DNA from 4 places in the Vibrio sp. TAP-3B genome. Region 1 is predicted to be linked to each of the others. Evidence: predicted binding sites of a transcription regulator. Region 1 holds the regulator's gene; each other region holds the start of a gene.
The links. Region 1 encodes CRP, which controls carbon source genes, mostly activating them, when cyclic AMP is high. Its sites were predicted from a motif close to TGTGANNNNNNTCACA; they were not measured.

Region 2: AC3D28_RS17080 (glycogen/starch/alpha-glucan phosphorylase) is a predicted target of CRP. The motif match lies at 1,941-1,956, and genes of this name have one in related genera.
Region 3: ectA (diaminobutyrate acetyltransferase) is a predicted target of CRP. The motif match lies at 2,469-2,484, and genes of this name have one in related genera.
Region 4: deoD (purine-nucleoside phosphorylase) is a predicted target of CRP. The motif match lies at 2,324-2,339, and genes of this name have one in related genera.

What each region holds. Positions count from the first base shown of each region.
Region 1 covers NZ_CM173495.1:2,120,694-2,124,887, forward strand. Annotated here, with positions in the region: gene AC3D28_RS10000 (hydrolase) at 1-758, shown strand, start outside; gene AC3D28_RS10005 (YheU family protein) at 793-1,005, shown strand; gene AC3D28_RS10010 (phosphoribulokinase) at 1,130-1,999, shown strand; gene crp (cAMP-activated global transcriptional regulator CRP) at 2,239-2,871, shown strand; gene AC3D28_RS10020 (2-oxoadipate dioxygenase/decarboxylase family protein) at 3,017-3,808, opposite strand; gene astD (succinylglutamate-semialdehyde dehydrogenase) at 4,058-4,194, opposite strand, start outside.
Region 2 covers NZ_CM173496.1:570,663-574,856, reverse strand. Annotated here, with positions in the region: gene malT (HTH-type transcriptional regulator MalT) at 1-1,405, opposite strand, end outside; gene AC3D28_RS17080 (glycogen/starch/alpha-glucan phosphorylase) at 2,132-4,194, shown strand, end outside.
Region 3 covers NZ_CM173495.1:818,987-823,180, reverse strand. Annotated here, with positions in the region: gene AC3D28_RS03955 (aspartate kinase) at 1-54, opposite strand, end outside; gene AC3D28_RS03950 (ectoine synthase) at 134-520, opposite strand; gene ectB (diaminobutyrate--2-oxoglutarate transaminase) at 536-1,801, opposite strand; gene ectA (diaminobutyrate acetyltransferase) at 1,835-2,368, opposite strand; gene AC3D28_RS03935 (BCCT family transporter) at 2,677-4,194, opposite strand, start outside.
Region 4 covers NZ_CM173496.1:987,703-991,896, reverse strand. Annotated here, with positions in the region: gene phrB (deoxyribodipyrimidine photo-lyase) at 1-299, opposite strand, end outside; gene AC3D28_RS18935 (MerR family transcriptional regulator) at 320-1,123, opposite strand; gene AC3D28_RS18930 (YbgA family protein) at 1,113-2,063, opposite strand; gene deoD (purine-nucleoside phosphorylase) at 2,456-3,166, shown strand; gene AC3D28_RS18920 (transposase) at 3,229-4,194, shown strand, end outside.

The DNA.
Region 1 (4,194 bases):
CGGTGATGATGCATTTTCGTGGTTGTAGCGGCAAGCCAAACAAGAAAGCTCGCGCCTATCATTCCGGTGAAGTGACTGACGCCCGCTACTTCTTAGAGCATCTTGAGCAACGATTTCCTGATAACCCCAAAATCGCGGTTGGTATTTCCCTCGGCGGGAACATGTTAGTAAATTACCTTGCGCAATATCGAGACGACCCGATTGTCACAGCCGCCACAATCGTCTCTGCACCGCTGGATTTGGCGGCATGTGCTAATCGCATCGAACAAGGTTTTTCGAAGGTCTATCGTCGTTATTTATTATCCTCGCTCAAGCGCAATGCGTTGCAAAAACACGCTTTGCTACATGGTGAATTGGCTTTGTCCTACAACTCAATAAAACGTGTCACACGATTGTATGAATTCGATGATTTGATCACGGCACCATTGCACGGTTTTAAAGACGCACAAGATTATTACGACCAATGTTCAGGCTTGAGCAAGTTACAACAGATCACGCTGCCAACCTTAATCATTCACGCCAAAGACGACCCGTTCATGACGGATGAGGTTATCCCTAAATTTATTCTGCCTGACAATATCGATTATCGCTTATTTGACCATGGTGGCCACGTCGGCTTTCTGTCTGGCTCCGTTTTAAAACCTAAATTTTGGCTAGAAGAAGCACTGCCGGCATACTACGAAAGTATTGCTACAGACTTTATGGCTCACACTATAAAAAAGAACGTTTCTACTGCGACACAACAGAGCGCGGTATAGAATAGAACTAAATCATAAAAAGTATGAGGTATTGATGATCATCCCTTGGCAAGACATCGCGCCTGAGACATTGGAAAATATCATTCGTGAGTTCGTTCTGCGCGAAGGGACGGACTACGGGACCGTCGAGGTTTCTTTACAAGACAAACTCGAACAAGTAAAACATCAACTGGCACAAGGTGAAGCCGTCATTGTCTTCTCTGAACTGCATGAAACTGTAGATATTCAGCTCAAAGCAAAATCATAGCCCCTTCACATTTTACCGTCCCCCACTCAATGACAAGCCGTTGTGACGTGTTATAGTGGGTTATCGACCGTGCAGTAACGCCCTACTGCACTTTACAGGTAAGTAATTTTCGACAAGGTTTGTCATGTCAGCAAAACACCCAATCATAGCGGTTACTGGTTCGTCCGGTGCCGGCACGACCACTACATCTGAAGCCTTCCGTAAGATGTTCAATATGATGAACGTCAAACCCGCATGGGTTGAAGGTGACAGCTTCCACCGCTTTACTCGCCCCGAAATGGATATCGAGATCCGCAAAGCGCGCGAGCAAGGTCGACACATCAGCTATTTTGGCCCTCAAGCCAATGACTTTCCAGGTTTGGAGGCGTTCTTTCGTAAATACGGCAATGCGGGCACAGGAAGCGTACGCCGCTACCTACACACATTTGATGAAGCCGTCCCGTATAACCAGATGCCGGGGACATTTACCCCCTGGCAAGATCTGCCGGAAAACAGCGATGTGCTGTTTTACGAAGGCCTGCATGGTGGCGTGGTGGATGGTGAGGTAAACGTATCGCAACACGTTGATTTTTTGATTGGCATGGTGCCGATCGTGAACTTGGAATGGATCCAAAAATTTGTCCGCGATACTCGAGAGCGCGGTCACTCACGAGAAGCGGTTACGGACTCCATCGTGCGTTCGATGGACGATTATCTCAACTACATTACGCCACAGTTTTCACGTACCCATATCAACTTTCAGCGAGTGCCAACGGTCGATACCTCTAACCCACTTAACGCCAAAGGCATTCCAAGTTTAGATGAAAGTTTTGTCGTGATTCGCTTACGCGGGATTAAGAAAGTCGACTTCCCGTATCTGCTGGCTATGATTGATGGCTCATTTATGTCACGCCATAACACTATCGTGGTTCCAGGCGGTAAAATGAGCTTTGCTATGGAGCTCATCGTAAGACCGATTCTCCAACAGCTAATAGAAACAGGAAAAATTGGTTAAAAACGTAGCAGGCTAGACTTTACTTTTCACACCGTGATCATGTGCACACTTTTGCTTACAAAATCTCAATCATGACACGATTAAAATCAAGAAATCGTTTTCGAAAAAGGATACTATTTCTTACCGAAACACAAGATAGCTTGCAGCATATAAAAAGTGCTCTTATTCTAGTAAACCTAATTCAGGCTTAGCTAAAATATGGATAGCGCAAGCGTACCCTGCAGAGGAAGTGAGATATTATGGTTCTAGGTAAACCTCAAACCGACCCAACATTAGAGTGGTTTCTTTCACACTGTCATATTCATAAGTACCCATCAAAAAGCACGCTGATTCACGCGGGCGAAAAAGCAGAAACGTTGTACTACATCGTTAAAGGTTCTGTTGCGGTTCTTATCAAAGACGAAGAAGGTAAGGAAATGATTCTTTCCTACCTAAACCAAGGAGACTTTATTGGTGAACTTGGTCTATTCGAGGAAGACCAAGAGCGCACAGCTTGGGTTCGTGCTAAATCTCCTTGTGAAGTTGCTGAAATTTCTTTTAAGAAATTCCGTCAGCTTATCCAAGTAAACCCAGACATCCTAATGCGTCTTTCTGCGCAGATGGCTCGTCGTCTTCAAGTGACTAGCCAAAAAGTGGGTGACCTAGCGTTCCTAGACGTAACTGGTCGTATCGCTCAGACGCTTCTGAACCTTGCAAAACAACCAGACGCAATGACTCACCCAGACGGCATGCAAATCAAGATCACTCGTCAAGAAATCGGTCAAATCGTTGGCTGTTCTCGTGAGACAGTAGGTCGTATCTTGAAGATGCTAGAAGAGCAGAACCTAATCTCTGCGCACGGTAAAACTATCGTGGTTTACGGTACTCGTTAATCTCAAACCAGAGTGACGCGAACAAAATTATAAAAGCCACCAATGGCGACATTGGTGGCTTTTTATTTGTCTTGTAACCACATTAAGCTCAGAGCAACAAAAGACTAATGAGCAAGTTGGTTAGCCGAAAGGTTAACCCTAAAAGTTAGCCATTCGTACTTTCAAAGATTTTGTCCGCTGAAGCCGCCACAAAACCTGGGTACAGCTCACCGTTTTCCATCGGGTAGCGCTTAGCAAACTCGTAAAAGCCACCAGGGATAATTTCAGTGCCTTCGCTAAAGCGAACCGCCACTTTATCCGCCATGGTCGATGATTGTTCTAGCAGCACCTCAGGAGTGCCCTTCACTTCCCCGCCGTTTTCATTAATGGTAAATCCGGCCGTACGTAAGTGATCGTTTACTTGCTTCACTTCTTCGTATTCATTGAGCTGGTTAACGCTCACCGTGAAGTGGTTTGCGCCGTAACCATGCGCCGCCAACCAAGATGCGTACTCACTTTCTTTAGCCAACGTTTGGTAGTCAGCAAAGCTTAAATCCCACAAGCGTCCACCATGTAAGAATGCGCTATCGTTCAGCTTGTCTGCATCGACTTGTGCCACCAGCTTTTTCACTATCTCTTGCAGCTCAGCTGAACATTCTTCTACTTTCAGTTCACTAATAAACACTTTGGGTTGCTTAGGTTCTGGATGCTCGTAATGCTTTGCGACTAATTTTTTACTTTCAAAAACGTAGTCACCACATGCCTGGTAGCCAATGGCTACAAATGGTTTAGCTAAGGTTTCGATACCAAGAGGCGCAATATTGAAGGTACGTAAAGCTATATGATCATTAATCAGAGGCTCATCTTCTTGAAGCAGCTGATGTACTTTCGCAGCAGAAGGGCAAAGACGTTGAATGTAATCTTGCCATAGCGATTCAAATAACACATCGGGCGTCATAACGACTCCTTGTTACGAGATGTAGAGTTAAAAGGTAAGCGGAAGTTGACTGCTCGTTCACAACGAAAAGTTGTCCAGAATAATGAACGAACAGCCATCAACCTGTGACGGTAAATGCCAGTCAGTCAACACGCTTTTCCGAGTCTTTGCTCACTTTCCGTGTTCTGCCAACGATCACTACAACCCATACCTAAATGATTCGCCGGCAAGGTGAGCCGCAATACATGGTTGCGACTCTGTTATTAAAACTTATAGCGCCACACCTGGGCTTAATGTTGCAGGCAAGATAGTCTCTTGACCTTCCATTGATGCCATCGGGTACGCACAGTAGTCTGCTGCGTAATAAGCGCTTGGACGTAGGTTACCTGATGCACCAGGGCCACCAA
Region 2 (4,194 bases), on a different replicon from region 1:
CCGGTTGGTTACTGTTAATGGCAACCTGAGCCAGCAAGGCATTGGCTTGACCCTGATAGTGGGTATCTAATGTAATATTACGCTTTTTATGCTCTTCTTCTGCTTCTTCAAGTAGATGACCGACTTGATTATAGCGATGCTGGCTTTGTGCTAGCCAAGCACGCAGCATTGTCAGTTTTGGGTGGCTAAAGAGCAGTTCTGCATCCAACTTATTCATTGAACTTTCAAGTGTGCTAAGTTCACCTTGGTTAAACATTTTCCAGCCAAACTCATTGAGGATCTCAACCACGAGTTGTTTATCATTCGATTTTTGGGCGTGGTGAATCGCTTGGTGTGGCGCTTTTTGTTGTAACCAAGCAACGGCGGCATTTTTATGCAAATCTTTTTCTTGTTGTGGAATGCGAGCTTGGCGCTCGTGCGACAAAAACTCCCCAAAGAGGTTGTGGAAGCGGAACCAGTTTTGTTCGCCTTCCAGCGGGTAGATAAATAAACCGTAGCGATTTAATGACTCTATGAGGCCAAGCGCGTCTTCACGTTTGGTTAAAGAAAAGACCAACTCATCGTTGAAATGATCCAGTACTGAGACCTGCATTAAAAAGTGACGAGTGTCGTGGTCAAGCAAGTCAAACACTTCTTCGACCAGGTAATCCCATAAGTGGGCGTGGTTGAATTGAGAGACGGATTCAACGGTTTGTGCCAAGGTTCGGTTTTGATGTTGGGCTTGTAGAGCGATCAACTGCATGGCTGAAGGCCAGCCTTCAACATAACTTCTTAGGCTGTTAGCCATATTTTCATCAATGCCGTCCGCGATACGCTGATTAAAAAAGCGAGTGGTCTCTTCGGTATCAAACGCCAGCATTTCGTTACCGATTTCAATCATTAAATCACGCACGCGCAGATTCGCGGTGCCCAGTGGTGGTGCGGCTCGACTGGTCACCACAATGGTGAGGTTATCTGGCATGTGTTTTAAGAAGAAACGCAAGGATTCGTGAATGTCATCATTCGTGATCAAGTGATAATCATCTAATACGACGTAACACTCTTGATGAAAGTCCGCCATTTCGGCAAACACTTCGCTAAACAGCGAACGTAGGGAAGAAATCTGGCGTTTCTCTGCCAGTTTTTGTGCGTTAGAACAACTGAAATTGGTCGCCTTGTTGAGCGCCTGAAGTAGGTAATTGACAAAACGGAAGTCATCATTATCGCTGTCATCAATGCTATACCAACCGACATTTGGCTTGTCGGACAACCACTGAGCAGCCATCGTTGTCTTGCCATAGCCCGCAGGAGAACGGAACAAAACCAATTTGTAGTAAGGCGCTTGTTGAAGTAAGTCTAGTACTCTTGGTCGCACAATCGCATTGTGTAGTCGGCCTGGACGAGTGAGCTTAGATGGAATCCACATTTTAGTAATTATGTCCTTATTTATCTATACCTGAGTGACTTTAACGCACTGGTTTTAGCAAGAGCTTCCCCCACTAAAAGTTGCTCTCTCACTTATAACACCATCTATGCGTGTTACTTTCCGCTTACGTTATCCTCGCTTGGCAAAATTACGCCAAAAGGCATATCACGAAGTCACGGAGAGACAAAAGTGAGCGAAACGAGAAATGACTCATACCGACCAATTTTAGTTTGTATGAAAAGCGTACAACCCGTGAGCCATGTGGATGGTACGACATCAGAAATGTCTGTTACTTTGATCCACTTCCTAATTCTCAAGAGTTGATGGGTTTGGCGTCATCTACGCCTTTTATTTGTGATTTTCATCACTCAAATACGGGTTGGTGCCGGTGATATTAATATCACATTGCGCATAGGTTAAGAAAAATCTTTCAATATTAACCAAGCGAGTGTGATCGATAAGACAATTTTCACATCATGAATCGAGTGGGTTATAAAAATCCCATGAACAAAATTTAACCTCTCTCATGTGTCATTGTGATCGGAATCACTAAGAATTAGAACGAAGAACCCTTTGTTGAGATTTGGATCACTAACTTCGCAATAATACGCCTCTACGCCCTCATCTCTCCTCCTTTAAAGGAGGAGAATTAGGATGATGTTTACTCACCGCGCTAAATGCACGATATAAAGCAGATGAATTACTAAAAGACGTGAGAATTTCGTAATGAAACCGACTCAACAAAAACAGTTTAACAAGAAGTTGTTCCAAGAAAGCGTAAAGAAACATTTATCTGTTACTTACGCTCATACCGTTGAAAATGCAGACAGTCGCGCGTGGTACTTAGCAATGGGCCACGCACTGGCTGAGTTTACGACTTTAGATTTGCTTGCAACGGAAGAAGACCCGCGCATCCAAGGTGCGAAGAGTGTTAACTACCTTTCATTAGAGTTTTTAATTGGTCGTTTAACGGGCAACAATTTAATCAGCATGGGTCTGTACGAGCAAGTAACAGAAGCAATGGCTGAACTGGGTTACAACTTAACTGACTTGCTAGAAGAAGAGCGCGACCCATCACTAGGTAACGGTGGCTTAGGTCGTCTAGCCGCATGTTTCATGGATTCATGTGCGACGCAAGAATTCCCAACCGTCGGTTACGGGCTACACTACGAGTACGGCTTGTTTAAGCAGTCGTTTAAAGATGGTCGACAACAAGAAGCACCAGACGCATGGCGTGGCGTTGAAGGTTATCCTTGGGAAATCGCTCGTCCAGACCTTGCGCAAGAAATTGGTTTTTACGGTCACGTTGAAGTCGTGAATGAAAACGGGAAAGAAGTTCGCAAATGGACACCAAGTATGAGTGTAAGAGCCATGCCTTGGGACTTGCCTATCGTGGGTTACGAATCAGACACGGTTTACCCGCTACGTCTTTGGGAATGTCAGGCAATTGCTCCATTCTCGCTAGCAAGTTTTAACAACGGTGATTACTTCGAAGCGCAACACGCGCTGATCGACGCAGGTAACATCACTAAAGTGCTTTACCCGAACGATAACCACGAGAAAGGTAAAACACTGCGTCTCATGCAACAGTACTTCCACTCAGCAGCGTCTGTACGCGACATCCTACGTCGTCATGAAGCCGCAGGTTACTCTATCGAAGAACTGCCTAAGCAGGAGACCATCCAGCTTAACGATACGCACCCAACGATTGCGATTCCGGAACTTATGCGCATCCTGATGGACGAAAAAGGTCTAACTTGGGAAGCGGCTTGGGAAATCAGCTCTCACACGTTTGCGTACACCAATCACACGCTACTTCCAGAAGCACTAGAGACATGGCCAGAGTCGCTCATTCAGCACCTACTTCCCCGCCATATGGAGATCATTTACGAGATCAACCATCGCTTCCTACAAGATGTACGTGCAATGTGGCCGGGTGATGTTGCGAAACAACAGAAGCTTTCTATCATCGAAGAAGGTTTCCACCGCATGGTTCGCATGGCTAACCTATGTGTAATCGGCTCTTACGCAGTAAACGGTGTAGCAGCACTTCACTCGGAATTGGTTAAGAAAGACCTGTTCCCAGAGTTCCATGAAATGTACCCAACACGTCTCCACAACGTCACGAACGGGATTACGCCGCGTCGTTGGTTGAAGTTCTGTAACCCTGGCCTTTCTAAGCTAGTTACTGAGAAAGTGGGCTCAAACTGGCCAGTGAAATTAGAGCAACTGGAAGGCATCGCACAGTACGCCATTGACGAAAAATTCCAAAAAGAATTCATGGCAGTGAAGAAAGAGAACAAAGAGCGCCTAGCGAATTGGGTGAAAGAGAACATGGGTATCGAGCTAGATACCAATGCCATCTTTGATGTTCAAATTAAGCGTCTGCACGAGTACAAGCGTCAGCACCTAGATCTACTACACGTGCTGTCTCTGTACCACCGTATCATTAACGAACCAGATTTCGAATGCGTGCCACGCGTTGTGTTCTTCGCGGCGAAGGCGGCACCGGGCTATCATCTAGCGAAAGAGATCATCTTCGCAATCAACAAGATCGCAGAAAAAGTGAACAGCGACCCGCGCATCGGTCACAAACTGAAAGTGGTTTTCATTCCAGATTACCGTGTGAGCATGGCAGAAATCATCATTCCTGCGGCGGATGTATCACAACAAATTTCGCTAGCGGGTAAAGAAGCATCGGGTACTGGTAACATGAAGATGGCGCTTAACGGTGCCCTCACTATCGGTACGATGGATGGTGCTAACGTCGAGATCCGTGAAGAAGTGGG
Region 3 (4,194 bases), 1.3 Mb from region 1:
AGCATCAAATGCTGTCATTGATGTACCGCCGATTTTTTCTACGGTAAATGTCATGATAAGCCTTTTTTTTGATTAATAATTTTAAAAGAAAAGAGATATGAATGTGAGGCGACAAGCGCCTCACATCAGCCGGTTAGTCAACGAGAGGGTAAACACCATTTTCATCGTGAACTTCAGCGCCGGTAATAGGCGGGTTAAACACGCACGCCATTACCATTTCTTTATTCTTATATGCTCTCAAGTAGTGCTCATCGTGTTTATCAAGGATGTATAGCGTTCCCGGTTTAATTGGGTAAGTTTCCCCGCCTACGACTTCAATCTCACCCTCACCACTCATACAGAAAACGGATTCTAGGTGATTCTGATAGTGAATATGCGTTTCAGTATCTTCATAGATTGTTGTGATGTGGAAAGAAAAACCCATGTTGTCATCTTTTAACAACATACGGACACTTTCCCAGTTATCTGACACAACACGTCGCTCACTATTGCGACACTCATCGAGCGTTCTAACGATCATAGTTAATAATCCCTATTAAGATGCTTGTTTGAAATGTTTCGCAGCGGTGGTTTCTACTGCGCTTTCAAAAATGCTTAGTCCTTGGTCTAGCTCTGACTCGCTAATCGTTAACGGACAGAAGAATTTCACGACTTCGTCGTCTGGGCCGGCTGTTTCAATAACCATGCCGTTGCCGAAACAGTCTTTCGCAATTTCTGAGGCCATATCGCCGTTAATGCATTCAATACCGATCATCATGCCGCGACCTTTTTTCTGCACGAACATTTGTGGGAAGCGGCGCACACAGCGATTAATAACATCGCTTACTTTTTCTGAACATTGCTTGATGTGTGTTTCAAAATCATCGTTAGCCCAGTAAATTTCTAATGCTTTAGCCGCCGTAATGAACGCGTGATTATTGCCACGGAACGTGCCGTTATGCTCCCCTGGTTTCCACTGGTCCAACTCTGGCTTAAGTAGCACAACCGCCATTGGTAAACCGTAGCCGCCAATAGATTTAGACAAGGTCACGATATCTGGCTGAATACCTGATGGTTCAAAGCTAAAGAACGTACCAGTACGTCCACAACCAGCCTGAATATCATCGACAATCATAAGAATGTCATTTGCTTTACAAATTTTACTTAAACGTTGCAGCCATTCATTCGACGCTGCATTCAAACCACCCTCACCTTGTACTGTTTCAAGTAGCACAGCTGCTGGTTTGTCCATTCCCGCTGAGTTGTCGTTAAGCATGGTTTCGAATAAAGCCAAGCCATCAACGCCTGCATAACCTTCAAAAGGAATACGAGTAACGTCATTTAAGCTTGAACCATTACCTTGTCTGTGGTGTTGATTACCTGTTGCCGCTAATGCACCTGCTGTACAGCCGTGGAAACCATTAGTAAATGCAACAACACTACTTCGACCTTTCACTTTTTTCGCTAATTTAAGCGCTGCTTCAACAGCGTTAGTACCTGTTGGCCCGGTAAATTGAACTTTATAGTCCAACTTACGTGGTTTTAGGATGTAAGTATCTAACGCTTCAAGAAACGATGCCTTCGCTTCTGAGTGCATATCCAAACCGTGAGTAATACCGTCCATTTCAATGTACTCAAGTAACGCTTGCTTAAGCACCGGATTGTTATGTCCGTAATTTAGAGATCCCGCTCCAGCAAGGAAGTCTAAGTAGCGTTCACCTTGTTCTGTTTCCAGCCAGCAACCTTTCGCTTTACGAAAGATAACTGGAAAGTTGTTTGAATATGAGCGTACGTTGGATTCCTGCTTTTTGAAAATATCCATGATGAGACCGTTTTTAATTCCTATTGTTTGAGTTTATTTGAGAGGAATGCGATACAAATACTCTGTATCGTGTTTGCCTTTAAAGTGGGCTTCTTCATCCAAAAATGTGCTTACTTGGCCATGATTGCCGTTCATCGCATCTAATTTTTTGAACAATGCCCAAGAGGCTTTATTTTCTTCCGTGATGGTTGTTTCTACCGATTTAACACCGCTTAATTCCTCTCTAATGAGAAGTTCTTTCAACATGCGGATAGCTAAACCATTACCTCTAAAACGAGGAGAGACTGCAACTTGCCAGATAAATAAAACGTCTTGTTCGCTTGGTTTCTGATAGCCCGAAATAAAACCTGCGATTTCGCCTTTGTGCTCAACCAAAACGCTGGTTTTGCTAAAGTGCGTAGACTGTAGAAAATTGCAATAAGAAGAATTCATGTCCAATGGGGGACAGTCTGCAATTAAGCTGTAAATGTCGTCACCATCAGAGATTTTAGGTTCACGAAAAATCCATTTTTTGCTTGGGCTCTCTCCAATCTCTGGATAAAGGACCCAAGGTGCTGATGTGATCATGTGCAAATACATATCCTTTGAGGTCTAATTAAATTTCCTTTTTATTATGGGCATTTCTCGCGACTAAAAATCAAATATTCGGGCATTTTATCCGCTTTTTTGTGATCTAGATCACAAAAACAAACCAATCAGCCAAGTCTTTAAATCGTTCGATGTCTAACTTATTAAAAAGTCATTTAAATAAACCGTACAAAAAACGCACAATAAACTATAAATTTTCAGCACGTTCATTGTCATCAAAACTTGATGACATAAAAACGGCATGCTTTCGCATGCCGTTTTTATCAATAATATTGATAGACTCTACTTCACTTTTTCCTAGTTTTACTTTTTACTTTTGGCCGCGGTTCATCCATTAAGCCTTTCACCAGAGAAACTGTGGCAACGAGCAATACAATGGTAAATGGTAAGCCAGTGGTGACGGCCATCGCTTGAGCCGCAGCTAAGCCACCGCCAAGCATTAACGCAATTGCCACTAAGCCTTCAAATGTACACCAGAATACACGCTGAGGCGTTGGTGCATCGACCTTACCGCCCGCGGCGATTGTATCAATGACTAGGGAACCTGAGTCTGACGAAGTGATAAAGAACACAACAACCAGAACAATACCGACAAGAGAGGTGATCTCTGCGAAAGGCATAACATCCAACATTGCGAATAATTTTAGTGGTAATTCGGCCTCAAATACCGCTTGGTATCCGTCATTAACGTATTGACTAATCGCCGTTCCACCGAATGCAGTCATCCAAAATACACATACGGTAGAAGGGATCAAAATCACACAAATGATGAACTCACGTACAGAACGTCCACGAGATACACGAGCGATAAACATGCCCACAAATGGTGACCAAGAGATCCACCATGCCCAGTAGAATGCAGTCCAACCTTGAGAGTAGTTTACATCTTCACGTGCAAACGGCATTGAAAGCGCTGGAATGTTCGTCACATAGGATGCAATATTTTCGAAGAACCCCGTTAGGATGGCCAGTGTAGGGCCAACAACAATCACAAATAGCAACAACAATGCAGCTAGGACCATATTGATTTCTGATAGACGCTTTACACCACTATCTAGCCCTGCCACAACAGAGATTAACGCAAGGGCAGTGATGACAACGATCAGTACAACTTGCGTTGTGTTTGTCATTGGTATATCAAACAAAAAGTTCAAACCTGTCGCCGCTTGAGAAGCACCATACCCCAATGATGTGGCCAAACCAAACACGGTCGCGACAACAGCCAATATATCGATGATGTGGCCAGTCCATCCCCATATGCGCTCACCGAATAATGGGTAGAAAATCGAGCGCATAGTCAGTGGCAAACCTTTGTTAAACGAAAAGATAGCCAAACCAAGAGCTAATAATGCATAAATTGACCAAGGGTGAAGCGCCCAGTGGTAAACAGTCGCGGCCATACCTAACGTTGATGCAGCACTTGCATCCCCTTCTGCACCACCGAGGGGAGCCCAGTCAGTACGGACGCCGTTTTCGACACTCACGCCACCAATCGCTGAGCTAAAGTGAGACATTGGTTCCGACACGCCGAAGAACACCAAACCGATGCCCATACCAGCCGCAAATAACATGGCTAACCAGCCAGCATAAGAATAATCCGGCGTCGCTTCTGTACCACCGATTCTCACACGACCAAGTGGCGTAACAATCAGCAGTAAACAAACCACCACAAAAACGTTACCAGACGCCAAGAAGAACCAATCTAAATTGGATACCAGCCATGATCGTAAGCCCGCAAAAAACGGTTCTACTTGTTGACGAAATGTCAGTGTCGCCACAACGAATAGGATGATGGCCATCCCAGA
Region 4 (4,194 bases), on a different replicon from region 1:
TTCGCCATGACCGACGTGATGCCGAATGATTTTGTCCATTCACAAATCACTTTTGTGCAGTCAGAGAATGTAGGCACTTCTTTGTACAACAAAGGAATATTGATACTAGCCAACTCTTGGTTAAGGCACGCGAGTCGACGAGCGATCAGGTCGGCCTGCATCGGCGCCATATGATGCTCTCGCCATTGCTCTGGCGTGGCGATAAAACAAGCGACAACAGGCTGTCCTGAATCTAGGGCAGCCTTCAGTGCGGTGTGGTCCAACGTTCGTAAATCACGTCTAAACCAGACTAAAATCATGGTGTCTCCTTCCTTTTGCTTTATTCTGTCAGGTGAAGTTTCTCAATCACCTCAGAGTACTGAACTCGCTCTGCTAACCGTGCGAGAAGCGCTTTTATTGATTCGACTTGTTTTGCAGGAAGTGCTTTATTAGAAAGTAAATAAACCAATTGATAGTCATTCACAGCCTCATGCTCTACCAACCCGGATACATCGTCGACTTTATCTATCAATGTTGTGTGATATCCCTGCTCGCATAACTGGGCAGCTTGAATCCAGCTCTCCGCCTCTCTATTTTGTTCAAAACTGATCAGTAAACACTTCCCCTTTGACGCCGCTTTGTTTTCCGACTCCACCACCAGCGCGAGTCGAGTAATAAGACAAGTTTGAAATAACCCCATCTCCAAAGAACGCAATGAGCCTTTCACCATCTCTAGAGCATCAAAGATAGGGTTAATAAACTGCTCAATCACGAGTTTTAGTGGGTACTCTTTTAACACCGATGCGAGTAAGCTCTCTGTCTTTCCTCGATTCAACTTCGACAGTGCGAAAAGCATTGTTCCAACTTCTTCAAGAGTGCGTGTTTCTGTACTCATTTCAACATCAGCGCTTTTACCCAACAACCCTTTCACTTTCCCAATCGCGATCCCTTTCGCGAGCCAACTCTGGACTTCACAAATGGTGTCGAGATCTTGCTGTCGGTAGAGTCGATGTCCTTTTTCAGTTCGCTGAGGTTGAATCAGATTGTACCTTCTCTGCCATGCTCTCAACGTTACGGGCTTAACACCCGTGATTTCTGCGACATCTCGGATCGCGTATAGTTTTTCTTCTGAACTACAAACCATAACGTAATCTCATCTCCTGCGGATACGGTTCTAAAAATTTCTGTTTTGCTAAATACTCATCAGGGTAAGTATTTAAATAGTGTTTAATTAATGTCAGAGGGGCTAACAGCGGTAAGGTACCAGTACGGTAATCATGAATGACCGTGGCTAGCTCTTCTTTTTCTTCTTTGGTTAAAGAACGTTTAAAGTACCCTTGCAGGTGCATCAGTACATTCGTGTTGTTTTTTCGGCTAGCGCGATTAGCTAACGCTTTCATCAACCCTAAGCGATATTCGCTATAAAATTCGTCGATTTCATAATTGGCGACATTTGCCACCAATTTACCAAGCGAGCGGTAAGACTCTGGGTGATGAGCCATCAACGTCAATTTATACCGTGAATGGAAGTCAATAAGCTTACCTCGAGTCGGTTCTGCAGACATCGAATTATAAAAATCATTAAGACAAAATACTCGACTAATAAAATTCTCTTTCAATACAGGGTCGTTAAGACGGCCATCTTCTTCGACGGGCAGCCAAGGCATTTTCTGCATTAGGGTTTGGGTGTACAGTCCTACACCTTCTTTCGCTGCACTATTCTTGCTGTAAACCTTGACTCGTTCCATGCCGCAGGTTGGCGATTTGGCACAAACAATATAACCGCACAATTGCTCGCTTTGCAGCTCATCTACTTTATTGTCAGAGTAGGCAAGCATATTGTCAGTATGGTCATTATCGGGGTTTTTAGTCTCGACTAACGCCACGCGTTCTTCATTGGAAATCAAACGAATCGTTGGACGCGGTACAGGCATTCCAACGCCAACTTCTGGGCATACCGAAACAAAGTCAAAATACGGACTAAGCTCTTTGGTCACAAAGTTGCTGACTTTGTGGCCCGAATCAAAACGAACACGCTCTCCCAATACGCAAGAACTGATACCTACCTTGATTGAAGATTCCATGATGACACCCTATACAAAATGTTTTGTTGTATAACTTATAGCAAGTCAATTGAGATTGTACAAGAAAATTAATTGTACAATTTAATCGTTTTATTTTCTTGGAATCGCTTTTTCTCCCCGGTTTCTTAAAACTTTTTGATTTTTTTAATATCGTTTTTGGGTGCGTAGTCAACAAATCGCCCAAAAGCAAATCGATTGCCTTTTTGCTTTCAACAGATTTGGTTATCAATGGGTGTTATAATTTCTAAAAGCGTGGTTTTTGTGACTAATCTCTCAAGGACTCTCTATACGTCCCGATATGATTGCCTCAATGAAAACTGACAAGTTCAACAGAATTGGTAATAGCGTTCTATAATAGAGGCGTTTTATCAAAAAAACTTTGGAGAGCACTTATGGCAACCCCACACATCAACGCACAACCTGGTGATTTCGCTGAAACGGTTCTTATGCCGGGCGACCCTTTACGTGCTAAATACATTGCAGAAACGTTTCTTGAAGACGTGAAGCAAGTTTGTGACGTTCGTAACATGTTTGGCTTTACTGGCACTTACAAGGGTAAGAAAGTGTCTGTTATGGGTCACGGCATGGGCATCCCTTCTTGCTGTATCTACGTTCACGAGCTGATCGCAGAATTCGGCGTGAATAACGTAATCCGCGTAGGTAGCTGTGGCGCAGTACGTGACGACGTAAACTTAATGGACGTGGTTATCGGTATGGGGGCTTCTACAGACTCTAAAGTTAACCGTATCCGTTTTAACAACCATGATTTCGCAGCAATCGCTGACTACGGTCTTCTAGAAGAAGCCGTAAACCAAGCTCGTGCTCAACAAGTACCCGTAAAAGTAGGTAACGTATTCTCTGCAGATCTATTCTACACACCTGAAGCCGACCTCTTCGAGAAAATGGAAAAATTAGGCATCTTAGGTGTAGACATGGAAGCGGCGGGTATCTACGGCGTTGCTGCAGATCTAGGCGCGAAAGCACTGACGATCCTAACAGTTTCTGACCATATCATCCGTGGCGAAAAACTAAGCTCAGAAGAGCGTCAAAAATCGTTCAACGACATGATGAAAGTTGCGCTAGAAACGGCAATCAACATCTAATAATAAGTAATAATTTGCAGCTGGCTCTAGACTGGCTGCCTAATTATCCCGAGGGGGCGATTGTGTCTAACGGCAAACTGCCAAAAGACGCAGATGGGTTACAACTCAACTTTTGTAAAACATTGGCGTGTGACAACTTTGGATTGAGTGATGCAAAGCGTTACGTTCTGCAACATGCTAACCCTAAACGTCCGGCGATGGTCTGTCGTGAATGCGGATCTTTCCCCCCTTTACTTAATAATCGCGATGTTGTAAACGAACTGCATCGTCTCAGACTCTTCCATAGTGATGGATTACCTGCTTGTCGTAATGATGATTGCGACAATTTCGGATTGTCTGTCCATACACACAAACACCTCTACCACGCTTTTGGTTACAGTGGTGACCGTCAACGTTATCGCTGCAAGGCTTGCCAAAGTACTTTTGTCGATAAATGGTCCGGCGCAAACAAAAAGCTGCAATTCCAAGAAAATTTAATGGGCTTGTTGTTCACTGGTTACTCGGTACGCGAGATCTGCCGTAAGCTCAGCATCAACCCCAAAACGTTTTACGATCATGTTGACCATATTGCGAGTCGCTGCCGTCGTAAGCTCGCGACGATTGATGCACGATGGGTAAACCACGCTCCGCACTATGAACTGGCTTCTAACTATGTCGCTCTGCAGCCGAACAGCAACAACGGCGTATACTGGATAGCTTCTGGTGAAGCCCATTCTGGCTACATACTCTGCCAACATGTGAATTACTCTGCCCATGAAGAGCCAATTGCGACGCTCGATCATAACCCATATGACGAGGTATCTCGTTTTGTGTCTCAAGGTTACACAGCAGAAGCAAGTGAGCCTCCCGTCGAACCTTCAAAGAAACTTCGTGAACGTATCGACCAGAAATATCAAACAATATTAGCGCGTGGCAATGTTGAAGACCCACTAGGTAACCTTTCTGTATTCCACTACCCCTCGAAAGGAGCACTGATTCGTCCACCTTACACATCGTACGCACACTATTTACATGTACTTGATATGTGT